One region of the Pantoea sp. sgz302252 genome, then DNA from elsewhere that is predicted to be linked to it. Evidence: predicted binding sites of a transcription regulator. Region 1 holds the regulator's gene; each other region holds the start of a gene.
What was found. The regulator LexA, encoded in region 1, represses DNA repair genes until DNA is damaged. The targets are predictions, from matches to a motif close to TNCTGTATGTACATACAGNA.

Region 2: the regulator LexA is predicted to act here: its motif matches at 3,059-3,078, upstream of ACLW56_RS13530 (DNA translocase FtsK 4TM domain-containing protein).
Region 3: the regulator LexA is predicted to act here: its motif matches at 4,518-4,537, upstream of rmuC (DNA recombination protein RmuC).

The regions. Positions count from the first base shown of each region.
Region 1 covers NZ_JBLFJW010000011.1:135,706-143,168, reverse strand. Annotated here, with positions in the region: gene plsB (glycerol-3-phosphate 1-O-acyltransferase PlsB) at 1-2,296, opposite strand, end outside; gene ACLW56_RS11005 (diacylglycerol kinase) at 2,425-2,793, shown strand; gene lexA (transcriptional repressor LexA) at 2,903-3,511, shown strand; gene dinF (MATE family efflux transporter DinF) at 3,598-4,956, shown strand; gene ACLW56_RS10990 (RHS repeat-associated core domain-containing protein) at 5,155-7,463, opposite strand, start outside.
Region 2 covers NZ_JBLFJW010000016.1:25,063-32,525, reverse strand. Annotated here, with positions in the region: gene ACLW56_RS13530 (DNA translocase FtsK 4TM domain-containing protein) at 1-2,996, opposite strand, end outside; gene lrp (leucine-responsive transcriptional regulator Lrp) at 3,117-3,611, opposite strand; gene trxB (thioredoxin-disulfide reductase) at 4,160-5,128, shown strand; gene cydD (heme ABC transporter permease/ATP-binding protein CydD) at 5,403-7,169, shown strand; gene cydC (heme ABC transporter ATP-binding protein/permease CydC) at 7,170-7,463, shown strand, end outside.
Region 3 covers NZ_JBLFJW010000041.1:13,678-21,140, forward strand. Annotated here, with positions in the region: gene ubiB (ubiquinone biosynthesis regulatory protein kinase UbiB) at 1-1,586, opposite strand, end outside; gene ubiJ (ubiquinone biosynthesis protein UbiJ) at 1,583-2,188, opposite strand; gene ubiE (bifunctional demethylmenaquinone methyltransferase/2-methoxy-6-polyprenyl-1,4-benzoquinol methylase UbiE) at 2,200-2,955, opposite strand; gene rmuC (DNA recombination protein RmuC) at 3,023-4,474, opposite strand; gene udp (uridine phosphorylase) at 4,742-5,503, opposite strand; gene ACLW56_RS22545 (dienelactone hydrolase family protein) at 5,759-6,565, shown strand; gene ACLW56_RS22550 (hypothetical protein) at 6,613-7,068, opposite strand.

The DNA.
Region 1 (7,463 bases):
CGTCACGCAGCGTCAGCACCAAGGTGCTGAATACTGCTTTGTCGAAGAACTCTGGCGCGTTGATGCCGTGCAGCACGGAGAGACGCTGTGCCACGGTGCGGCTTTCTTTCTCCAGCGTACTGCGGTTGATTGACGGGTTCGCGCTCAGCAGCCAGAAGGTGATGGCGTAGCGTTGCAGCGTCTCGCGCGCACCGGCTGCCAGCAACTGCAGCGTGCGGGAGTGAGACGGGTTAATGCTGACCGTGTCATTCTCAACCGTGACCAACTCCTGACGCTGCATTTCTGCCAGCAACAGGTCGATAACGCCCGCCAGTTCGGTTTTTTCCCAGCGCAGGAACAGCTCGGCTTTCAGCATCGGGTACAGGGTCTCGACGTGGCGAACCATCTCTTCGCGTGAGAGTTTACGATGCTGAGTGACAATCGCGGCCAGCAAGGACGGGATCATCAGCATATGCGTGATGTTGTTGCGATAGTAGGTCATCAGCACCGCCTGCTCGCGCGGCAGAATGATGATGTCACCGATGGTGTCTTTCTCCACTTCGAACTTATTCATCTGCAGCGCATGATCGATAAGTTCGTTGGCGCTGAGGGCAGGCACGGTCGAATCCTTCGAATACGGCACATTGCGCATCAGCTGCAGATAGCAGTCTAACTGCTGGGCGAGCTGTTCGCGGGTCAAAGAACGTTGACGAGAAGCCAACAGCGCGGTCACACACAGGTTCATGGCATTCGCCGCGCCTGCGTTGTTGATGCGCACCATCAGGTCTTCGGCAATGTTGTTCACCGTTGGCGTCAGCCAGGCCGGGCGAATTGCTTCAATCGGGTCGATAGACTCGCGCCATTCTGGCACGTGCTGATTGAGGTAGGTCATCAGCGGCATCGGTTCGCCAAAGTTCACATAGCCCTGGCCGAGATTACGCAGCTTGCTCAGGCCTTTCAGCATCTGAGGCAGGCTCTCTTTCTCTTTGGTCGCGCCACGCAGCTCTTTCGCGTAGGTGCCCACTTCCATCACGTGCTCGTAGCCGATGTAAATTGGCACGAGTGTGATTGGACGTGTCCCGCCGCGCAGCATCGCCTGAATGGTCATCGACAGCGTGCCGGTTTTCGGGTCGAGCAGGCGACCAGTACGGGAACGGCCACCTTCCACGAAGTACTCAACGGAGTAACCACGGCTGAACAGTTCGCCGAGGTATTCACGGAACACGGTGGAATAGAGCTTGTTGCCCTTGAAGGTACGACGAATAAAGAACGCGCCCAGGCGGCGGAAAATCGGGCCGGCTGGCCAGAAGTTCAGGTTGATCCCCGCAGCGATGTGCGGCGGCACCAGCCCTTGATGGTAGAGCACGTAAGAGAGCAGCAGATAGTCCATGTGGCTGCGGTGGCAAGGCACATAGACAATCTCGTGACCGTCGTGGGCCAACTGGCGTACTCGCTCGGCGTTGTTAACGTTAATCCCCTGATAGAGGCGGTTCCAGGTAAAGCCCAGGACGCGGTCTGTCAGGCGGATCATCTCGTAAGAGAAGTTAGCCGCAATCTCTTCCATCAGCGCAATGGCGTTCTGCTGCGCTTTTTCGTGGGAGATTTTCTTGCTGCGCGCTTCATCTTCAACGGCGCGGGCAATCGCTTTGGACGCCAGCAGCTTGTTGAACAAATCCTGACGCGCAGGCAGGCGCGGGCCTACGGCCGCCAGACGCTGACGGGCGAAGTGCGTACGTGCCACACGAGCCAGCTTCTGCGCAATAATTTTGTCTGTGCCGTGTTCGGTCGCCATGCGGCGCAGTGACACGGACGGCGAGAAACGCACGAAGCTGTCACGACCAAGCCAGGTGACGGCGAAGAACTTCTGGAAACCGTTCATCATGCGCAGTGGCGGGTTAACTTCGCCTTTTTCGCGCCCCGGAGAACGCCCAAACATCACCGAAACCGGCACCATCTGCACGTCGAGATCCGGGTTGCTGCGATGCAGGTCCAGATAGTTGTGGAACAGCTTGATGGATTCTTCTTTCGGCGTGTAATAAGTGAACGCGCGCGGCCCGCCGTGAATGAACACGTAACGCGGCAGCTCGGTTCCGTCGATCACCAGCGGCTCCAGCGGATCCGGGAGATCGTGCGCCAGACATTGGGCGCGTAACGTCAGCAGATCTGCCTTCGAGTTATAGGGCAGAACGTACATAATTGGGCGTGAGGTATCGAGTCCAAGTTCCTGGGCAGGATTTGCCGGAATGGACTTGCTTTTTACCAGCACGCTTAATGGTAAATTCAGTAATTTGTAGTAAATTCGTGGCCAGCCAGACATAAACGATGTAAAGCCTCTGGTTAATCATGCAAATGCGTCGCAAGGATAACAGAAAGTAAGCAGAATATCTGTTCTACCACTTACGGCGCGCAGGGACATTGACGTTAATAAATAAAAAGGTTCTTTTGATGGCCAATAATACCACCGGGTTAACCCGAATCATCAAGGCAACAGGCTACTCCTGGAAAGGTTTTCGTGCGGCGTGGAAGCACGAAGCCGCTTTCCGTCAGGAGGGCACCGCTGCCGTTATCGCCGTTATTATTGCCTGCTGGCTGGACGTGGATGCTATCACCCGCGTCCTGCTGATTGGTTCGGTGCTTCTGGTGATGATAGTGGAAATTCTCAACAGTGCGATTGAAGCGGTGGTCGACCGTATCGGGCCGGAGCATCACGAGTTGTCAGGGCGCGCGAAGGATATGGGGTCTGCCGCAGTTCTGCTGGCTATCTTTATTGCCGTCATCACCTGGGTGCTGCTACTGTGGTCGTATTTTCGATAGACGCCACATAATTACGCAACCGTCTGGTTTTTTGTGCGTTTTGCGGTTCCAAATTCGCCATCAACTGTATATACTCACAGCATAACTGTATATACACCCAGGGGGCGGAATGAAAGCGTTAACGACCAGGCAGCAAGAGGTGTTTGATCTCATCCGGGATCACATCAGCCAGACGGGCATGCCACCGACGCGTGCGGAAATTGCACAGCGCCTGGGATTTAAGTCCCCTAATGCGGCTGAAGAGCACCTGAAAGCGCTGGCGCGTAAAGGCGTGCTTGAGATTGTCTCCGGGGCTTCTCGCGGCATTCGTCTTCTGGTTGAAGAAGAAGCGGGCATCCCACTGATTGGCCGCGTGGCAGCCGGTGAGCCGCTGCTGGCACAGCAACATATTGAAGGCCATTATCAGGTTGATCCAGGCATGTTCAAGCCAAGCGCAGATTTCCTGCTGCGCGTCAGCGGCATGTCGATGCGCGACATCGGCATCCTTGATGGCGACCTGCTGGCGGTGCATAAAACTCAGGATGTGCGTAACGGCCAGGTGGTTGTCGCGCGCATCGACGATGAAGTGACGGTCAAACGCCTGAAAAAACAGGGCAGCACCGTTGAGCTTCTGCCTGAAAACAGCGAATTTTCCCCGATCGTGGTCGACCTGCGCGAACAGAACTTCTCTATTGAAGGCCTGGCGGTTGGCGTGATCCGTAACGGCGAATGGCTATAATCATCCTTTAGCCTTCTGCTTCGTGTTTTGAGTGGCGCAATTCTGGCGCCACTTCGTTTTACCTTTCCACTCTCACAGGTTTTCCGATGTCGCTATTCACTGCTGCGGACAAGGCATTGTGGCGTCTTGCGCTGCCGATGATTTTCTCCAATATCACTGTCCCTTTACTGGGGCTGGTGGATACGGCGGTGATCGGGCATCTGGATAGTCCTGTGTATCTGGGCGGTGTCGCAGTGGGTTCAATGGCGACCAGCTTCCTCTTCATGCTGCTGCTTTTCCTGCGAATGAGCACCACCGGCCTGACGGCTCAGGCTTATGGCGCGAAAGACCCCCAGCGGCTGGCGCGTGCTTTGGTACAACCGCTGTTACTGGCGCTGGCTGCCGGGTTCGCGATTGTCCTGCTTCGTACGCCGCTTATCGAGCTGGCGCTGCATATTGTCGGTGGCAGCGATGCGGTGCTGGAACAGGCAAGGCGCTTCCTTGAGATCCGCTGGCTCAGCGCGCCCGCTTCTCTGGCAAACCTGGTCTTACTGGGCTGGCTGCTTGGTGTGCAGTATGCTCGCGCACCGGTCATTTTGCTGGTGGTGGGGAATGTGCTGAACATCGTGCTCGATTTGTGGCTGGTGATGGGTCTGCACATGAACGTGCAGGGCGCAGCGCTGGCAACCGCGTGTTCGGAATATGTCACTTTCTTCATTGGCTTGCTGATGGTTCGGCGGGTACTGCATTTGCGTGGCATTTCGTTAGCGCTGTTGAAAGAGGCCTGGCGTGGTAATGTTCGTCGTCTGTTGGCACTCAACCGGGACATCATGCTGCGTTCGCTGCTACTGCAACTCTGCTTTGGCGCTCTGACCGTGTTTGGCGCGCGTTTGGGCAGCGACATTGTCGCGGTCAACGCCGTGTTGATGACCATGCTGACGTTCACCGCCTACGCGCTGGATGGTTTTGCTTATGCGGTTGAAGCCCATTCTGGGCAAGCATATGGCGCAAGAGATGACAGCCAACTGCTGCACGTCTGGAAAGCGGCGTGCCGACAATCCGGCTTAGTGGCACTGGCGTTTGCCATGATTTATGCCGTCGGCGGGGAGCACATTGTGGCGATGCTGACTTCTCTGCCACAACTGCGTGAGCTGGCCGATCGTTATGTTATCTGGCAGGTCATTCTGCCGGTGATTGGCGTCTGGTGTTATTTGCTGGATGGCATGTTTATCGGTGCGACACGAGGGGCGGAAATGCGTAACAGCATGGCTGTCGCCGCCGCTGGCTTTGCTCTGACCCTGTTAACCGTGCCGCTGTTTGGCAACCACGGATTGTGGCTGTCGCTGGCGGTGTTTCTCGCGCTGCGCGGGCTCTCTCTGGCATGGATTTGGCGACGTCACTGGCAACGCGGAACCTGGTTTTCACTCTCGTCGTCAGTTCTGGATCGGCATACTCCATTTTTTTGAAGCCCCCAGATGCAACCTGATTTAGATAGAGTTGGCTTGAGGTCAGTGGAGTTCGAAATGTTCAAAGTGGTGCATGATACCGATTATAATTGAGTTTTGTGGAGTATCTGTATATTCAGTCTTGATGTCAAAATACTGTAGTGGAGTCACCTGAAATACCGCAACAAACAGGTAACTCCACCAAATGTTCATTTCACACTACGCAAGTGGGAACATCGGTATTGCCTCCCCCATTGCAACTCCTGGGTTGAATTGTTTTAGCTTCATAAACCAGGGCGTTCCAAATACCGTTATCTTTGGATCCGTAAAAGTCCCCCCCACGATACTGAAGATTTTGCGAGAGGGGAAAGCATAGACACTCCTGTTCAGGGCAGTTGCAAGATTTTGTGCATTGTTACGTGCACCTGCTGGCGATCCACCACATGCAGCCAGAAAAATTGCACTGTCACTGTCGTCCAGGGCAGTGCTGTTAAGAACAGTGCGAGTAAAGTTTGCAAACTCTTCCACGCTTTTACCTTGATCCACCCAGCGCCCAGGATTGTTTGCAACCTCTACGGGGACCGCCAGGCTATCAATATTACCATGTGCTTTGACCATTCGAGTATTACGGCCATTGAACATGAACTTTCCGGAGATTGTATAGTTTGCCCCTGGATAAACTTTTTGAAACCCAGTGTTTATCTGGATAACTCTACTGGTTGAATATTTTTGCGCCAATCGCCATGTAACACGGTGTCCGATAAACATGATTGCCGGAAAACTTTCAAATAAGATGCCTGCCCCACCGAGTACTGCACTGGCAATGGTTAGCTGCTGAGCGACATTATCATCTTCCACTAAAGTCGCAGCAAGACCCGTCGCAGCACCAGCAACACCGAGGACACCTCCAGCCAGTGCTATACCACTCAACAGGAGTGGTGCCGACCCCAGAAGCGCAAGTGCACCAAGCCCAAAACTAAATATAGAAAGAACCAGTCCCAAAGAGGCAAACATTATTGCAACATCGCGTCCCTGCCCGGAGAGATCAGAGTAGGTTATGGGATCACAGATGCAATAATTGTAAGGGTTAATTCCACCCTTGCCGAAAGGACTCATAGCGTCATATTGCATAAAGCGCATCAACGAACTGTCGTACGCTCGTGTGCCATTTCCTAAATGATAAAGCTTTGTTAGATCATCATACCGGGCTCCTGCAAATCGGATGGGATCATAGGCCGCTGGAACTTCTGCATCCTTGATATAACCATAAGGGCTATATAGTAAAGGCGTAACTTCTCCTGGGGAGGGGAGCGAGCCATCGATTTCGCCAAACACCCCACCGAGGCGATCGCTGAATTGTAGTGTTTGTGTTTTCGTGTAACTACCTGAACCACCGCCCAGTACGTTCATCGTATCGACCCCGGCCGGAGTATGGATATAACTGGCAATGTGCTCATTTGTTGTTGATGTTGCCTGTTTTCTCCATGAGGTATCGAATATACTGTTGCTATAGCCAAAGCTGGTGCCATAACCACGCGATCTGACATCTTCTACACTCAATTCTTCACTACCCAATGAACCTTCACTATTGGATTGAAAGGATACAGTACGGTTCGACTCGAAAACTTTGGCTAATTTCTCAAATGAATCATACGCATAGGTGAACGAACGGTTACCCGTTGATTTTGTTATAATATTTCCAGATTCATCATAGCTAAGCATTACAGGTAAAGAAGGTTGGTACCCCGATTGGGATATTCTTATTAATTCAAATGGGTTTTTCCCTGCATATGTAAAATCTGTAATAGTTGTATTACTGGAACTCTCATCTACTGTTCTACAAGAGGAAATATTGTTGAACTTGTCATAAATATACTTATACCATGTGATGTTATATCCATTAGCGTTCGTAGGATAGGCTGTTGACAGATTTGAAATATCGGCAGTTATCAAACGCCCAAGATAGTCAAAATCGTATGTCGTTATCGTTGAATTCGCAGGGGTTGTGAAAATATCTTTCTTAATAACATTACCGAATCCATTAAATTCCTCTTTATGGTGTGCAAGCACCTTTCCGGTAGTATCAGAATAAACTTTATTTATAACACGTAGCTGATGATCATAAGAAAGTTCGAGTCTGTATACCTGATCGTTCCGATTCGACTGTTTAAAAATATAGGAAACATCCGATGGTAAATCTCCAGCCAGATAAAATACGCTGATTTCCAGATCGTTTCTCTCATCATAATTGATATAGATTTTACTCACTCGTCCTGCTGAATCATAACTATAATTGATGGTTTGGGACGGTCTTCCTGCAGATGATTTAATCATCTTCTTTATCCGTCCAGAAGTCGTACGCAGAAATTCATTCTTGTAGCTGCCGATAGCAAAACCATCAGTGACTGTTTCACTGATTACGTTCAGGTTTTGATCATACGTGATATCACGTATATTTTTTTTAGACCCGAGTGTATAGGTCTCTCTGATAAGCTTCACCGTATCTTTGTTATACTCGTATTGATATT
Region 2 (7,463 bases), on a different contig from region 1:
TTCATGTCTGTCACCACTTCCGTCAGCAGATGTGGGATACCTTCATAAACGGACAGCTCCAGCATTTTCGGGTCGATCATGATAAAGCGCACGTCTTCCGGCGTCGCTTTATAGAGCATGCTGAGGATCATGGCATTCACGCCGACCGACTTACCAGAACCGGTGGTACCTGCGACCAGCAGATGCGGCATTTTTGCCAGGTCCGCAATAACCGGTTCACCTGCGATATCTTTACCGAGCACGATGGTCAGCGGCGATGGACTTTCACGGAATTTCGCGCAGTCCAGCACTTCTCGCAGATACACGGTCTGGCGTTTTTTGTTCGGCAATTCCAGGCCCACATAAGGCTTACCTGGAATAACTTCAACCACACGCACGGCTACGGTAGAAAGTGAACGAGCCAGGTCGCGTGAGAGGTTAGAGATTCGCGCAGCTTTTACCCCTGGAGCCAGGTTCAGCTCAAAACGGGTGATCACCGGGCCAGGGGAATAGTTGACGACATCCGCTTTGATACGGAAGTCAGCCAGGCGTGTTTCCACCAGGCGAGCCGTTTGCTCCAGTGCAAAGGTATCAACCGGTTCCACTTCTGTCGGCGGCGGAGTCAAAAGATCCAATGACGGCAGCGGTGTGGTTGGTTTTTGCAGCGGGCGATCGTCGCCATTTCGCATCAGTAGCGGGTGAATCAGGCTTTCCTGCGGCTGTGGAGCAGGTCGCTGAGGCACTGGCTGCTGCGGCTGTTGATAAGCCTGATGCTGGGCCGGTTGCTGAGAATACTGCTGTTGTGGCTGCGCAGGTTGATGCTGAACAGGCTGTTGCTCTGGCATCACACTCGGCGTAAACAGCGGAGTTTTAGGCGTCTCATCAACCAGCGTTTTCATTGGCGAGAATTCAAAATCTGCTGGAGAGAACGGATTCGCGCCTTGCGGCTGCTCACCGGAATAACGCTGTTGCTGCTGTGCGGCAAACTGACGCGCCAGTTCTGCCTCAGCAAGACTCTCTTCGTCCTCTTGCACGCCGTTGTTTTCTTCGTACTGTTCGCCGTAACGCTGCTGCTGCGTGGCAGCAAACTGGCGTGCCAGTTCGTCCTGCTCCTGCTGCAGCGCCGCTTCTTCGTCGCCCATCAGGTCATCTGAGTCATACTGATGACGTTCTTGTTCGCGTGCGCGTTCTTCTGCCATACGTTGTGAAGGCAGTTTGATGCCGAAGGAGGCTGACGCCAGTTCACGGCGTGTCGGCACACGAACGCGGTTAGGGCGCGGTAACTGCGGACCAATCCCCTCTTTCACCTGAGTTCGTGGACCCTCGGCAAGACTAAACAGCGGTGCTGCAGCGGCTGCACCAGCCGCAGCGGCGCCAGTTGCCTGATGCACGCCGGCAGCAATCGGTGCAACTGCCGCGCCGGGATCAACAACAGGCATTGTTGGGGTTGGGATAGCAGACGGTTTCGCTGCCGCAGGTTCCGGCGTTGGCTGATACCACGCCGCCAGTTGCTCGCGTTCACGAGCACGCTTCTCTTCCACTTCTTCAAAGTAATAGAGAGGAGGACGCTGCGGTTTGACTTCTTCCTCTGGCTCCGGCGCGATGTCTTGTGCTGGCGGAACAGGATTAACCGACGCTGGCGCATAGTCAGGCTCAGCCTGATACTGTGGCTGCTCTGCCTGATAATGCGGTTGTTCGGTCTGATAGTGCGTTTCTTGCTGCCACGCTGGCGCAGCGGGCTGCTGCACTGGATCCTGCCACAGTTCTTCGATAGAAGGCTGCTGGCGGAAAGCTTCTGGCTGCACATAATCTGGTTTTGCTGCAGGTGCTTGCGGTGGCCAGTTATCTGGTGAAGGTGCAATAACCGGTTCAGGCGACTGAGGCGCAGGCACGGCTTGCCATTCAACACCCGATGCGGTCATTTCTGCGCCCGCGCCAGGAATTGAAGGAGTTTGCATGACAGGATCTGCTGGTGCAGCCCAGGCCTGAGAGGCAGCCGTTGCAGCAGCGGCCGCGGCAACAGGTTCATGGATCGAATGACCATTCAGTAACGGATCGGTTTCATCCCAGACTTGCGGGCGAGCCGCGCTGTTGCCAGAGAACAGGACATCATCAACGTCCGGCTGGCGTGCAGCACTATTCCCCGAGAACAGGACATCGTCTGCATCGGCCGCCTGGCCGTGCGCGGTGTACTGAACTTCCGTTTCTGAATCATCCATGCGTTTACCCGAGAACAGCGCAGCATCAGTATGACGGCCTCTCGGGTTGCTGAATTTTTCGGCGATACGTTGGCGACGAGCCAGTGCACCACGCAGAATCCGGGCACGACGCCCTTCTTTATGCGGGGCATCTTCGTCGTATTCTTCATACTCTTCGTCGTCCACCCAGGTATCGTCACGGCGTGTGCGATTGCTGGCGAACGTGAGAACATTGAGGATCCAGTTGCCAATTTTCTCGGCAATACTTACCCATGACCAACCGGTGAACAGGGTTAACCCTGCTGCCCAGATGCACAGCAGCGCAAGCGTGCCGCCGCTGCTGTGTAGCATCGGTTGCAGTGCCGTGCTAAGCAGGCTACCAATCACGCCGCCAGAGGCAAAGTACCAGATATCGTCTGCGTTGATAGCCGCGAGGCCGCACATCGTGAGGATCATCGCCAGCACGCCTATCAGGCGTAGTGCCACAGCAAAGTAGTCGACGTATTCGTCACTCGCACGGTGCCGCCAGGCAAACCAGCAGCCGCCAATAATCATCACTGGCAGGGTATAAGCCATCACGCCGAAAATGAAAAACAGCGTATCCGCAAGCCACGCTCCAGGCTGACCGCCCAGATTATGAATAGGCTCATGCCAGGCGGTCTGTGACCAACTGGGATCGGAAGGGTTGAAGCTGAGTAATGCAGCCATCAACCAGATGGCGAAAAGGGAACACAGAAGCAAGAACGCTTCGAGAAGTCGGCGCCCACTGCTTAATCTGTTAATCGTGACTTCTTTGTCTTCAGTGTATTCCTGGCTCAAGAAAGGCTCTCCAGGTCCTTGATGCTAAAACGGACAACAGCGCCGGGTCTCCCCGGCACTGTTGCTGTATGGATTAACAGGAGTGTAATCAACTTACGCCGATTTTGCACCTGTTCCGTATTAGCGCGTCTTAATAACCAGACGATTACTCTGCTTGACTTCTTCCATGACCACGTAGGTACGGGTGTCATTCACGCCCGGCAGGCGCAGCAGGGTTTCACCTAACAGTTTACGGTACGCTGACATGTCCGGTACGCGGGTCTTCAACAGGTAGTCGAAGTCACCGGAAACCAGATGACACTCTTGAATTTCTTCAAGTTTTTGCACAGCAGCGTTAAATTGTTCAAACACATCCGGGGCGCCACGATTCAGAGTTATCTCAACAAAAACCAGCAGCGATGCATCCAGATAATGCGGGTTCAGCAGCGCGGTATAGCCCTGAATAAACCCTTGTCTTTCCAGTCGACGGACACGCTCAAGGCAAGGTGTCGGAGAAAGTCCCACACGTTTAGAAAGCTCAACGTTGGAAATTCGCCCATCCTTTTGCAATTCATTCAAAATGTTACGATCGATGCGGTCGAGATCTTTGCCAGGGCGCTTCTTGCTATCTACCATTATTATTGTCTCTCTGTATTCCTTCCCTACTCCTGTCTTGACTCTGTGCACTTCACTGTTCAGAGCCTGCCCCCGCCGTCTGCGTGGGTAATCTGTCACCAGATGCACGCATAACCCATGGGTACGTGTTGAGAAGCCGTTGCCTTGCGGCAGTCACCGTTATCTCGTATGGCGTCTGTCCACACCATGCGCTGATTACGCTGACCCGGTTAAAAATGGCATTTGCGTGCATAAAAATTCACCACACTGCAAACACTGATTTTTTCTCCCTTCCTGTTTTCGCAAAAGCACAGGGGATTGTCAAAGCAAAACATCGATTTTTAGTACAACATGCCAGATATTCATTATCGCCCGGGGTTGATCCTCATGTTATCTCCTTATAATCACCCCATTGGCAGTAGATTTAGTTATGGCCATTGCTGATAAATTCATCAATCCATCGGTGGATTCTATTACACATATCGTTAACAAAATTCCTGAACGCTTTTATTACTTCCGTAAATTCCCTACAATCCCGCCCATTGTCTGCCAACATTTATGGGGATCTCATGGGCACGGCCAAACACAGTAAACTGCTTATTCTTGGTTCTGGACCTGCGGGATATACCGCTGCGGTCTATGCTGCACGCGCTAACCTGCACCCGGTGCTGATTACCGGGCTGGAAAAAGGCGGTCAGTTGACCACCACCACGGAAGTGGAAAACTGGCCCGGCGACCCGAATGATCTGACCGGTCCGCTGCTGATGGAACGTATGCATGAGCATGCGGTGAAGTTCGAGACAGAAATCCTGTTTGATCACATCAACAAAGTCGACCTGCAAAACCGTCCTTTCCGCTTGACTGGCGATAGCGGAGAGTACACTTGTGATGCACTGATCATTGCAACTGGTGCTTCTGCACGTTATCTCGGTCTGCCTTCTGAAGAAGCGTTCAAAGGCCGCGGTGTTTCTGCCTGCGCGACCTGCGATGGTTTCTTCTACCGCAATCAGAAAGTCGCGGTGATCGGCGGCGGGAATACCGCAGTAGAAGAAGCACTGTATCTGGCCAACATTGCCTCTGAAGTGCATCTGATTCACCGTCGCGACACCTTCCGCGCTGAAAAAATTCTTGTTAAGCGCCTGATGGACAAAGTCGAGAGCGGCAATATCGTGCTGCACACGCATCGTACACTGGAGGAAGTGACCGGTGACCAGATGGGTGTGACTGGCCTGCGTCTGCGTGATACCGAAAACAGCGACAACATTGAATCGCTGGAAGTAGCAGGTCTGTTCGTTGCTATCGGCCACAGCCCTAATACCGCCATTTTCGATGGCCAACTGGAACTGGAAAACGGCTATATCAAAGTCCAGTCAGGTATTCACGGTAATGCAACCCAAACCAGTATTCCTGGCGTATTTGCAGCCGGTGACGTGATGGACCATATCTACCGCCAGGCGATTACCTCTGCCGGAACAGGCTGTATGGCTGCCCTTGATGCTGAACGTTATCTGGACGGTTTGGCCGATCAGGCTAAATAATCTTTACAAGTCAGTAACAAAGGTAAATAAGGCGACGATAAGTCGCCTGAGACTGATGACAAACCTCTAACGAGTGCCGTTTTGTCATTAGCGACCGAACAAAAAACCAGGAAAATCAATTCATTGATTTTCGGCTGCTCACCACAAAGAAGGAAAAACCACGCTTTTTCCTTCTTTGTCAGCAATCTGAGGCGACGATAAGTCGCCTTTATTTTTTCCTCGTTGTAACATTGCCGTGCCCAAAATCATCTATAAGACACCTGCTAAGCGCGCAATGAATAAAACCCGTCAACAAGAGCTTACCCGCTGGTTAAAACAGCAAAGTGTTATTTCCCGTCGTTGGCTGATGCTTTCCCGGCTGCTTGGCGCAGTGAGCGGTGTGCTGATCATCGCTCAGGCCTGGCTGCTGGCGCGCATGCTTCATCATATGATTATGGAGAACATCCCGCGCGAAGCTTTGCTGATGCCTTTTGTGATGCTGGTTTTGGTCTTTATTTTGCGTGCCTGGGTGGTCTGGCTTCGTGAACGCGTGGGTTTTCATGTCGGGCAGCATATTCGCTTTGAGATTCGTAAAACGGTGCTGGACAGGCTCCAGCAGGCGGGTCCGGCCTGGATCCAAGGAAAACCGGCAGGCAGTTGGGCCACGCTTATCCTCGAACAAATCGACGATATGCATGATTACTACGCCCGCTATCTGCCACAGATGGCGCTCGCGGCTTCTGTGCCGCTGTTGATTGTATTGGCGATTTTCCCCTCTAACTGGGCCGCAGCATTAATCCTGCTTTGCACAGCGCCGTTGATCCCGCTGTTTATGGCTTTAGTAGGTATGGGCGCCGCAGATGCCAACCGTCGAAACTTTCTTGCTCTGGCACGCCTGAGCGGTCACTTCCTCGACCGACTGCGAGGCATGGACACGCTGCGTATCTTTGGTCGTGGCGAAGCAGAGACAGAGAACATCCGTCAGGCCTCCGAGAATTTTCGTCAACGTACAATGGAAGTGCTTCGCCTGGCGTTTCTCTCCTCTGGCGTCCTTGAGTTTTTCACCTCACTTTCTATTGCCTTAGTTGCCGTCTATTTCGGTTTCTCTTATCTCGGCGAACTTAATTTTGGCAGCTACGGCACGCCCGTAACGCTGTTATCCGGTTTCCTGGCGTTGATTCTGGCCCCTGAATTTTTCCAGCCGCTTCGCGACCTCGGCACGTTTTATCATGCCAAAGCGCAGGCTGTTGGGGCCGCCGATAGCCTGAAAACCTTCCTTGAAGCCCCGCTCGCGCAGCCTCAGCGCGGCCACCTCACCATGGATGAAAATAAGACGGTGAGCGTGGAAGCTCAGGCCCTGGTGATCAAATCACCTGAAGGCAAAGTGCTCGCGGGGCCTTTGACCTTTACTCTGACAGCCGGGGAACGCGTGGTTTTAGTCGGACAAAGCGGTTCGGGCAAAACATCGTTGCTCAATACGCTGGCAGGTTTTCTGCCTTACGAAGGCTCATTGAAGATTAATGGTGAAGAGTTAAGTGAACTGGATCCTGAAGCCTGGCGTCGCTTGCTGAGTTGGGTTGGGCAAAACCCGCAACTCCCCGCAACCACACTGCGCGAGAACGTGATGCTTGCCGCGCCGGATGCCAGCGAAGCGCAGTTGCACCATGCACTTGAGCGAGCGTGGGTGAACGAATTTATCGACCAACTGCCTCAGGGAATGGATACGCCAGTGGGCGATCAGGCCGCCAGACTTTCCGTTGGTCAGGCTCAGCGTGTGGCTGTCGCTCGTGCGCTGCTGTCGCCTTGCCGCTTATTGTTGCTCGATGAACCGGCTGCCAGCCTTGATGCTCACAGCGAGCAGCGTGTTATGCAGGCATTAACCGAAGCATCGACCAACCAGACGACCCTGATGGTGACACACCAACTGAAGAACCTCGCTGCCTGGGATGCCGTTTGGGTCATGGATCAGGGCCAGATTGTTGAACAAGGTTCGTTTGAGCAGTTGGCGCAGTCGCAAGGGCATTTCAGCCGTTTGCTGGCCCATCGTCAGGAGGAAATTTAAATGCGTGTCTTAGCTCCCTACCTGGCGCTGTATAAACGTCATAAATGGCTACTGTCGCTCGGCGTTGTCCTCGCGATAGTCACCCTCCTCGCAAGCATTGGCCTGTTAACCCTTTCGGGCTGGTTCCTCTCGGCATCGGCCGTCGTCGGCTTTGCGGGTGCCTACAGTTTTAACTACATGCTACCTGCGGCAGGCGTGCGTGGTGCGGCCATCATCCGAACAGCGGGCCGTTATTTCGAACGCCTGGTCAGCCATGACGCCACCTTCCGCGTGCTGCAACATCTGCGAGTGTTC
Region 3 (7,463 bases), on a different contig from region 1:
CCCGCAGGATAAAACCCGAAATCAGGGCGTGTTATCAGCAACAGCGTGCCGCTCAGCATCAACACCGCCCCGACGCCAAACAGGTAGCGAGACTGCCCCTGACGGACACGATGGGCTCCTAATTCGAGGGCGATTTTATCAATGCTTCGCTGAAGGCTTTTGCCCTGGCGCAAACTGTCGTAAATCAGTTCAGGCATTTCCGGCATTTTTTCGATCCAGAACGGCGCTTTCTCTTTAAACGCACGCACCAGCGCCGGCAGTCCGACCTGATCTTTGAGCCATGACTCCAGGAAAGGTTTCGCTGTTTTCCATAAGTCTAACTGAGGATAGAGCTGCCGTCCTACCCCCTCAACGTAAAGTAGTGTTTTCTGGAGTAAAACCAGCTGCGGTTGCACTTCCATATTGAAGCGGCGCGCAGTATTGAACAGGTTCAACAATACGTGACCAAAGGAGATTTCCGCCAGCGGCTTTTCGAAAATGGGCTCGCACACGGTGCGAATAGCGAATTCGAATTCTTCCACATTGGTGTCAGGCGGCACCCAGCCTGAATCCACATGCAATTCAGCCACTTTGCGGTAATCGCGGTTAAAGAACGCGATAAAGTTTTCAGCCAGATAGCGCTTATCGTCTTTGTTCAGCGAGCCGACAATCCCGCAGTCGATACCGATATACTTCGGATCTTCCGGATGCTCATAGCTCACAAAAATGTTGCCCGGATGCATGTCGGCGTGGAAGAAGCTGTCGCGGAACACCTGAGTAAAGAAGACCTGCACGCCACGCTCGGCCAGCAGTTTCATGTTGGTGTTTTGCTTCTCCAGCATTTCGATATCAGACACCGGAATACCGTAAATACGCTCCATCACCAGCATGTCTTCACGGCAGTAGTCGGAATACACTTCCGGCACGTACAGCATCGGGCTGTCTTCAAAGTTGCGGCGCAGCTGGATGGCGTTTGCCGCTTCACGCAGCAGATTCAGCTCATCAAGCAGCGTTTTTTCATACTCGCGCACCACTTCCTGCGGACGCAGACGGCGGCCGTCGGGCAGCAAACGAGGCACCCAACGCGCAAGTCGGTAAATCAGTTTCATGTCCGCTTTGATAACCGGCAGGATGTCCGGGCGGATAACCTTGATAACGACTTCTTTGCCGTTTTCTTTCAGGCGAGCAGTGTGAACCTGAGCGATAGACGCCGAGGCCAGTGGCTCAACCTGGAAATCATCAAACCAACTCTCGACGGGAATATCCCCCATCGATTTTTCAATTTGCGCCTGCGCCAGTTTGCCGTCGAAGGGGGCAACCCGGTCCTGCAACATCGCCAGCTGATCGGCAATCTGTGGCGGGAAAAGGTCACGGCGAGTGGAAAGCATCTGGCCAAATTTGATCCACACGGGACCAAGATGTTGCAACGCCAGGCGCAGGCGTTCACCTAAAGGCAAGTCTTTGTGGCGGTTTGGCATCCAGAACAGCATCCGCCGCCAGATTCGCAGCGGCAGGGTGATACGCATTTTGGGAATGAGCTCATCAAGCCCGTAACTCAAAAAGGTGTGGATGATAAAATACAGGCGCCGAAATTCCCCTGGCGTCATTTCCCCTCCAGTTTTTCCAGCCGTTTGCTCAAGGCATCAACAGCCCGCGCTACGGCAGCGCTCTCTTCGGCAAACCAGGCCACTTCAAGCTGACCCGGCGCAACCCGCCACTCTTCGGTAATCACTTCCGCGACGTATTTTTGCTGACGCTTTACGCCACGTTGAAGAAACTTCGCCCCGCCGCGCAGCACTTTGCTCAGCCCTTCAGCCGCGATATCGCCGGTGTAAGGCGCAAGCAGCTCGGCAGGATCGAACTCGGCTAAATCAGCCAGTGCGACAAAATTCTGCACCACTTGCAAATCGCCCTGCACTTCCAGATCGCCTGAGCGAATCAGCGAAGTCAGTTGTTGGCGATTACGCAACTGTGGCAGAACGCCGATGCGGGTGGTTACAGTACAATCCGCCTCGCCTTCCCATGCCCCCAGCACGTCAATTTGTTGTTCACTGAAAGCCAGCACCAGCGGTGAAGTGAACTCTTTCAACTCCACGCGCAGCACTTTGCCCAGCAGACGTTGACGGGCGGGTTTTAACGCCCGATCGCGCCATAAAAAAGTGTTCAGGACGCTTTCAATGCCCGCGGTGACTAAGGGTTGAAAAGGCATGGCTTCTCCTGTCAGAACTTGTAGCCGCGGTGCAGCGCAACAATACCGGCTGTCAGGTTGTAGTAATCGACGCTTTCAAAGCCTGCATCCTGCATCATCGCCTTCAGGGTTTCCTGGTCCGGGTGCATGCGAATGGACTCCGCCAGATAGCGATAGCTTTCGCTATCGTTCGCCACCACTTCGCCGACTTTCGGCAGCACGTGGAAGGAATAGGCGTCGTAAGCTTTGCTCAGCGGATCGAGAATCGGTTTGGAGAACTCCAGCACCAGCAGGCGTCCGCCTGGCTTCAGCACGCGATACATAGAGCGCAGCGCTTTGTCTTTGTCGGTCACGTTACGCAGGCCGAAAGAGATGGTGATGCAGTCAAAGGTGTTGTCCGGGAAAGGCAGCGCTTCGGCATTGGCCTGAACGTATTCCACATTGCCAATGACGCCGATATTGCGCAGCTTTTCGCGGCCCATTTTCAGCATGGAGGCGTTAATGTCCGCCAGCACAACGCTGCCGGTTTCGCCCACCAGACGGGAGAATTTCGCCGTCAGGTCGCCGGTTCCACCTGCCAGATCCAGCACTTTCTGCCCACGGCGCACGCCGCTGCAATCGATGGTGAAGCGCTTCCACAAACGATGAATACCGAACGACATCAGATCGTTCATAACATCGTACTTAGCGGCAACAGAATGGAATACATGCGCCACCATGTCCTCTTTCTGCGATTTAGCGACCGTCTGGAAGCCAAAGTGAGTCGTTTCTTGTGAATCCTCAACCATCTCAATGCCTGCCTTTGAAGAAAATAATCCCCGGAGTGTAACAGATTGGGCGCGTTTCCCCTATGCCTCAACCGCCCTGAGACACGCGAAACGGCTCACTTTGCGACGGTGCTTCAGGGGCTAACAAATTGTCTTCACTGTCGTTGAAAGCGGTTTGCTCATCAGAAAGCATGTTGTCTTCCGCCGTGGCCTGTTCCACTAAATCCGGATTAATCTCGCGTTTCACTTCAACACCCAATTCCCGGAAGGACTCGGCTTGCGCCAGCAAATTCCCACGCCCGGACGTCAGCTTTTTCATCGCCTGACGGTAGTTGTCCTGTGCTTTATCAAGCCCTTGCCCGATGGCAGACATATCATCCACAAACAAACGCATTTTGTCGTACAGGCGGCTCGCTCTGTCAGCAATCTGCTGGGCGTTGCGGCTTTGATGTTCGTATCGCCAGAGATTGGCGATAGTTCGCAGCGCCACAAGCAGCGTGGTGGGGCTCACCAGCATGATGTTGTTTTTCAACGCTTCGGTGATCAGTTCTGGCTGCCTGTCGATAGCGAGAAGGAAAGCAGGCTCGACCGGGATAAACATCAGCACATAATCGAGGGAACGTAGGCCAGGGAGTTGTTGATAATCTTTGCGCCCAAGCAGCCGAATGTGGTTACGCAGGGAAGCAATATGTTCCTGAAGCGCAGCTTCGCGGGTGTAGTCATCATCGGCGTTAAAATAACGCTCGTATGCCACCAGCGTCATTTTGGCGTCGATCACCACGTCTTTACCCTGCGGCAGGCGAACAATCACATCCGGCTGCATGCGAGCACGGGCTTCCGTTTCGATACTGACCTGCGTCTGATACTCATAACCTTCGCGCAGCCCGGACGCTTCCAGCACGCGTGTGAGCACCACTTCACCCCAGTTACCCTGCGTTTTGTTGTCACCTTTCAGCGCTTTAGTGAGGTTAACCGCTTCCTGCGCCATCTGCGCATTCAGCTGCTGGAGATTGCGAATTTCATGGGCCAGGGTATGACGTTCCTGCGCTTCTTTGCCGAAGCTATCCTGTACCTGACGACGAAAGCCGTCGAGTTGCTCACGCAGCGGAGTTAGCAGGCCGTGCAGGCTCTGACGATTTTGCTCATCCACCCGACGATTACTGTGCTCGAAAATACGGTTGGCGAGGTTTTCAAACTGCTCGCTCAGGCGCTGCTCGCTGTTCACCATCTGACGGATTTTATCTTCCGCATGCAGTTGCGTGGATTCCAGACGTGTGGTGACTTCGCGCAGGTCGGCTTCTAAGGAAGCGTTAATTTCACGCAGGCTGCGCAATTCATTGTTCAGCAGTTCGCATTCATCGCGCCAATGGGCGTTCTGCGCCAGCTGCTGTTTCGCCGCGCTGAGTTCGATATCCAGATCGTGACGATCTTCCAGAAAATCCGCCCGCAGCCTGTCAGCGTGAGATTTGGTGGCCAGCCAGCCAAAAATGCCCCCGACCAACAGTGCGACCACTGCGCTGATGATAATTGAAATGTCCATCGCTCCCCCTGCGTCAACGACTTACCGGCACAACATAGAATTGTGCTGTATAAACGTCCAGTTGGAAAGGCATTTCCTGCGAGGCGGTGCGCAAAAAGCCTCAACATAGTGTCGGGTGGCGGCGATGCCTGACCCGACCTACAAAACCGGAACCGTGTCCGTCGATTTTGTAGGCCAGGCAAACGTAGTGCCGCCGGGCATGTTGTGATCCGAAAAGAAAAAACCCCGCAAACTGCGAGGCTTCTCGAAGAAATGAAAAGGGAAAAACTACAGCAGGCGGCGAGCCGCTTCCACCACGATTTTCACCGCATGGCTTTCGGTCTTTTTCATGGTTTCCGCATTCGGAATTTCTTGCTGAGTACGGTTCACGATAACACCGGCAACCATCCCGGCGCGCAGGCCCTGGCTGGAACACATGGTCAGCAGCGTTGCGGATTCCATCTCGTAGTTCATCACGCCCATTGACTGCCACTCTTCCATGGAGCCTTTGTAGCGGCTAACCACACGGCCAGAGAAGGTGTCATAGCGTTCCTGACCCGGATAGAAAGTATCGGAAGACGCGGTGACACCGATGTGAGTGGTTGCGCCAACGGCTTTCGCCGCTTCAACCAGCGCGGTGGTACAGGCGAAGTCAGCCACTGCCGGATATTCCATCGGGGCAAAGTGCAGGCTTGCGCCATCAAGACGTACGGATGCAGTCGTGACCAGCACGTCGCCAACATTAATATTTGGCTGAATCGCGCCTGTGGTGCCCACGCGCAGGAAAGTACGAATCCCGAGCTGAGCCAGTTCTTCTACTGCGATAGACGTTGACGGGCCGCCGATACCTGTTGAGCAAACGATAACCGGTTTTCCATCCAGCTCTGCACGCCAGGAGGTAAATTCACGATGCGATGCCAGCTTGACCGGCTTGTCCATCAGCGCGGCGATCTTTTCCACACGCTCCGGATCGCCCGGGACGATGGCGAGCGTAGCCCCTTGCAGATCACTTTTGGTGAGACCGAGATGAAAAACATCAGACTTAGACATAGTAAAACTCCTCTCTGGGCAGAATTATCAGCAGAAGCAAAAACGCACTTTACCGAAGCTGCTGATAGATTTTAGTGACACTCATCACTATGAATGAAAATGGTTGCATTGAATTTCTTTTGAAAGGTGATTCACATCACATTAACAAGCGGCGACATTCGCCACTGCACATAAGATAGCCGTTTTCTGGCACTGTGAATTGTTAACCCTCGGACTATATTTACCTTTGCGCTATTTATTGGTACGGAGAATGCCATGACTGAAAAGACCGGCTTTGCACCTGCGGCTGCTCCTCACGCTTCAACCGCTGTACTGACATCTGATGCGGCCATCGTCGCGGGTGAAACCTCTATTCCCTCGCAGGGCGAAAACATGCCTGCGTATCACGCTCGCCCAAAAAGCACCGATGGCCCGCTGCCGGTGGTGATTGTGGTGCAGGAAATTTTTGGCGTGCACGAACACATTCGCGATTTGTGCCGCCGCCTGGCGAACGAAGGCTATCTGGCGATTGCGCCGGAACTCTATTTCCGTCAGGGCGACCCGAATGATTATGCCGATATCCCAACCCTGTTCAGCGGCCTGGTATCCAAAGTGCCGGACGCACAGGTTCTGGCCGACCTAGATCACGTCGCAAGCTGGGCTTCCCGAAATGGCGGCGATGCGAATCGTCTGCTGGTCACCGGCTTCTGTTGGGGAGGACGCATTTCCTGGCTGTATGCCGCGCACAATCCGCAGCTAAAGGCTGCCGTAGCGTGGTACGGCAAACTGGTGGGTGAAAAATCGCTGAACTCACCGAAACACCCGGTCGATGTAGCAACCGACCTCACCGCGCCAGTGCTTGGCCTGTATGGCGGACAAGACACAAGCATTTCACTTGAGAGCGTGGAAACGATGCGCCAGGCCCTGCGCGCTGCCAACGCCAAAGCCGAAATCATCGTTTACCCGGAAGCGGGGCACGCTTTCAACGCCGACTATCGCCCGAGCTATCACGAAGAGTCAGCCACAGACGGCTGGGAAAGAATGCTGGCGTGGTTTAAGCAGTACGGCGGGAAGAAAGGGTAAGATTTTGCCAGGCCGCCCGGCGAGTGTGCCGGGCGTAGCACCACAATTCAGGAATGCGTGATAAACGGCATTTTAAGCTGATCGACTAACAAGAAGACCAGATCGTGTAATAACCCCACCAGATCCTGACTATTTTTATCCATCAGCGTTTTTCCCGACAGCGCCAAAATCAGCGCATCAGCGTAATCCAGCAGCAATTCTGTGTCGTGCCAAAAGTCCGGTATTTCAGACACCGTCGCCGTTTCCGCCGTTAGCTGGCTGATTAAGTTTTCGGGCAAATCTTCAGCGCATCGCTGACGCAACACGGTTAACGCATGCGCCAGTCGCCCGCATAACGCCAGCCGATAATAATCATCCGGACATTCCACCATTACGCAAACGAACGCCGCGCACTGATCGAGAGCGGTGAAGAGATCGGCTGAGCCTGAGAGTGGCGCATCGAGAACGTCTTCAATTTGGTGCTGGAAAGTTTTGGAAAGGATTTGGGGGGTGATGGTGGTCATAAGGTAGCCTCCTAAATACATTCGAGGAGTCACCACTGGAGTTCCTACGCTCACAGGTGGTGACGCTGACAGGGGTAGGAATACCGACTCAGGAGGATATCGGCCAACCTTTCGGTTGCCCCATCAGCGTCACCGTAGAGTTTACTTTGATGCGCGCCGACGCAACACAGAAAAACCTGTGCCCTCCTAATGCCTTCGGGTTCCTACGCCCGGTTACGGGATTGACCGCAACGGCATCACATTACGAGGTTCACTTTCAGGGGAGAAGGCGGTTTCCGGACCTTTTGGGCGTTACAGAGGAGTTGCAGCCATATTTGCGAGCACGTTTCAGCTTTCGAAAGAAACGCCCCACAACAGCATGGTTTTAATTGCTGACAAGTCCTTGTGCAGACAAC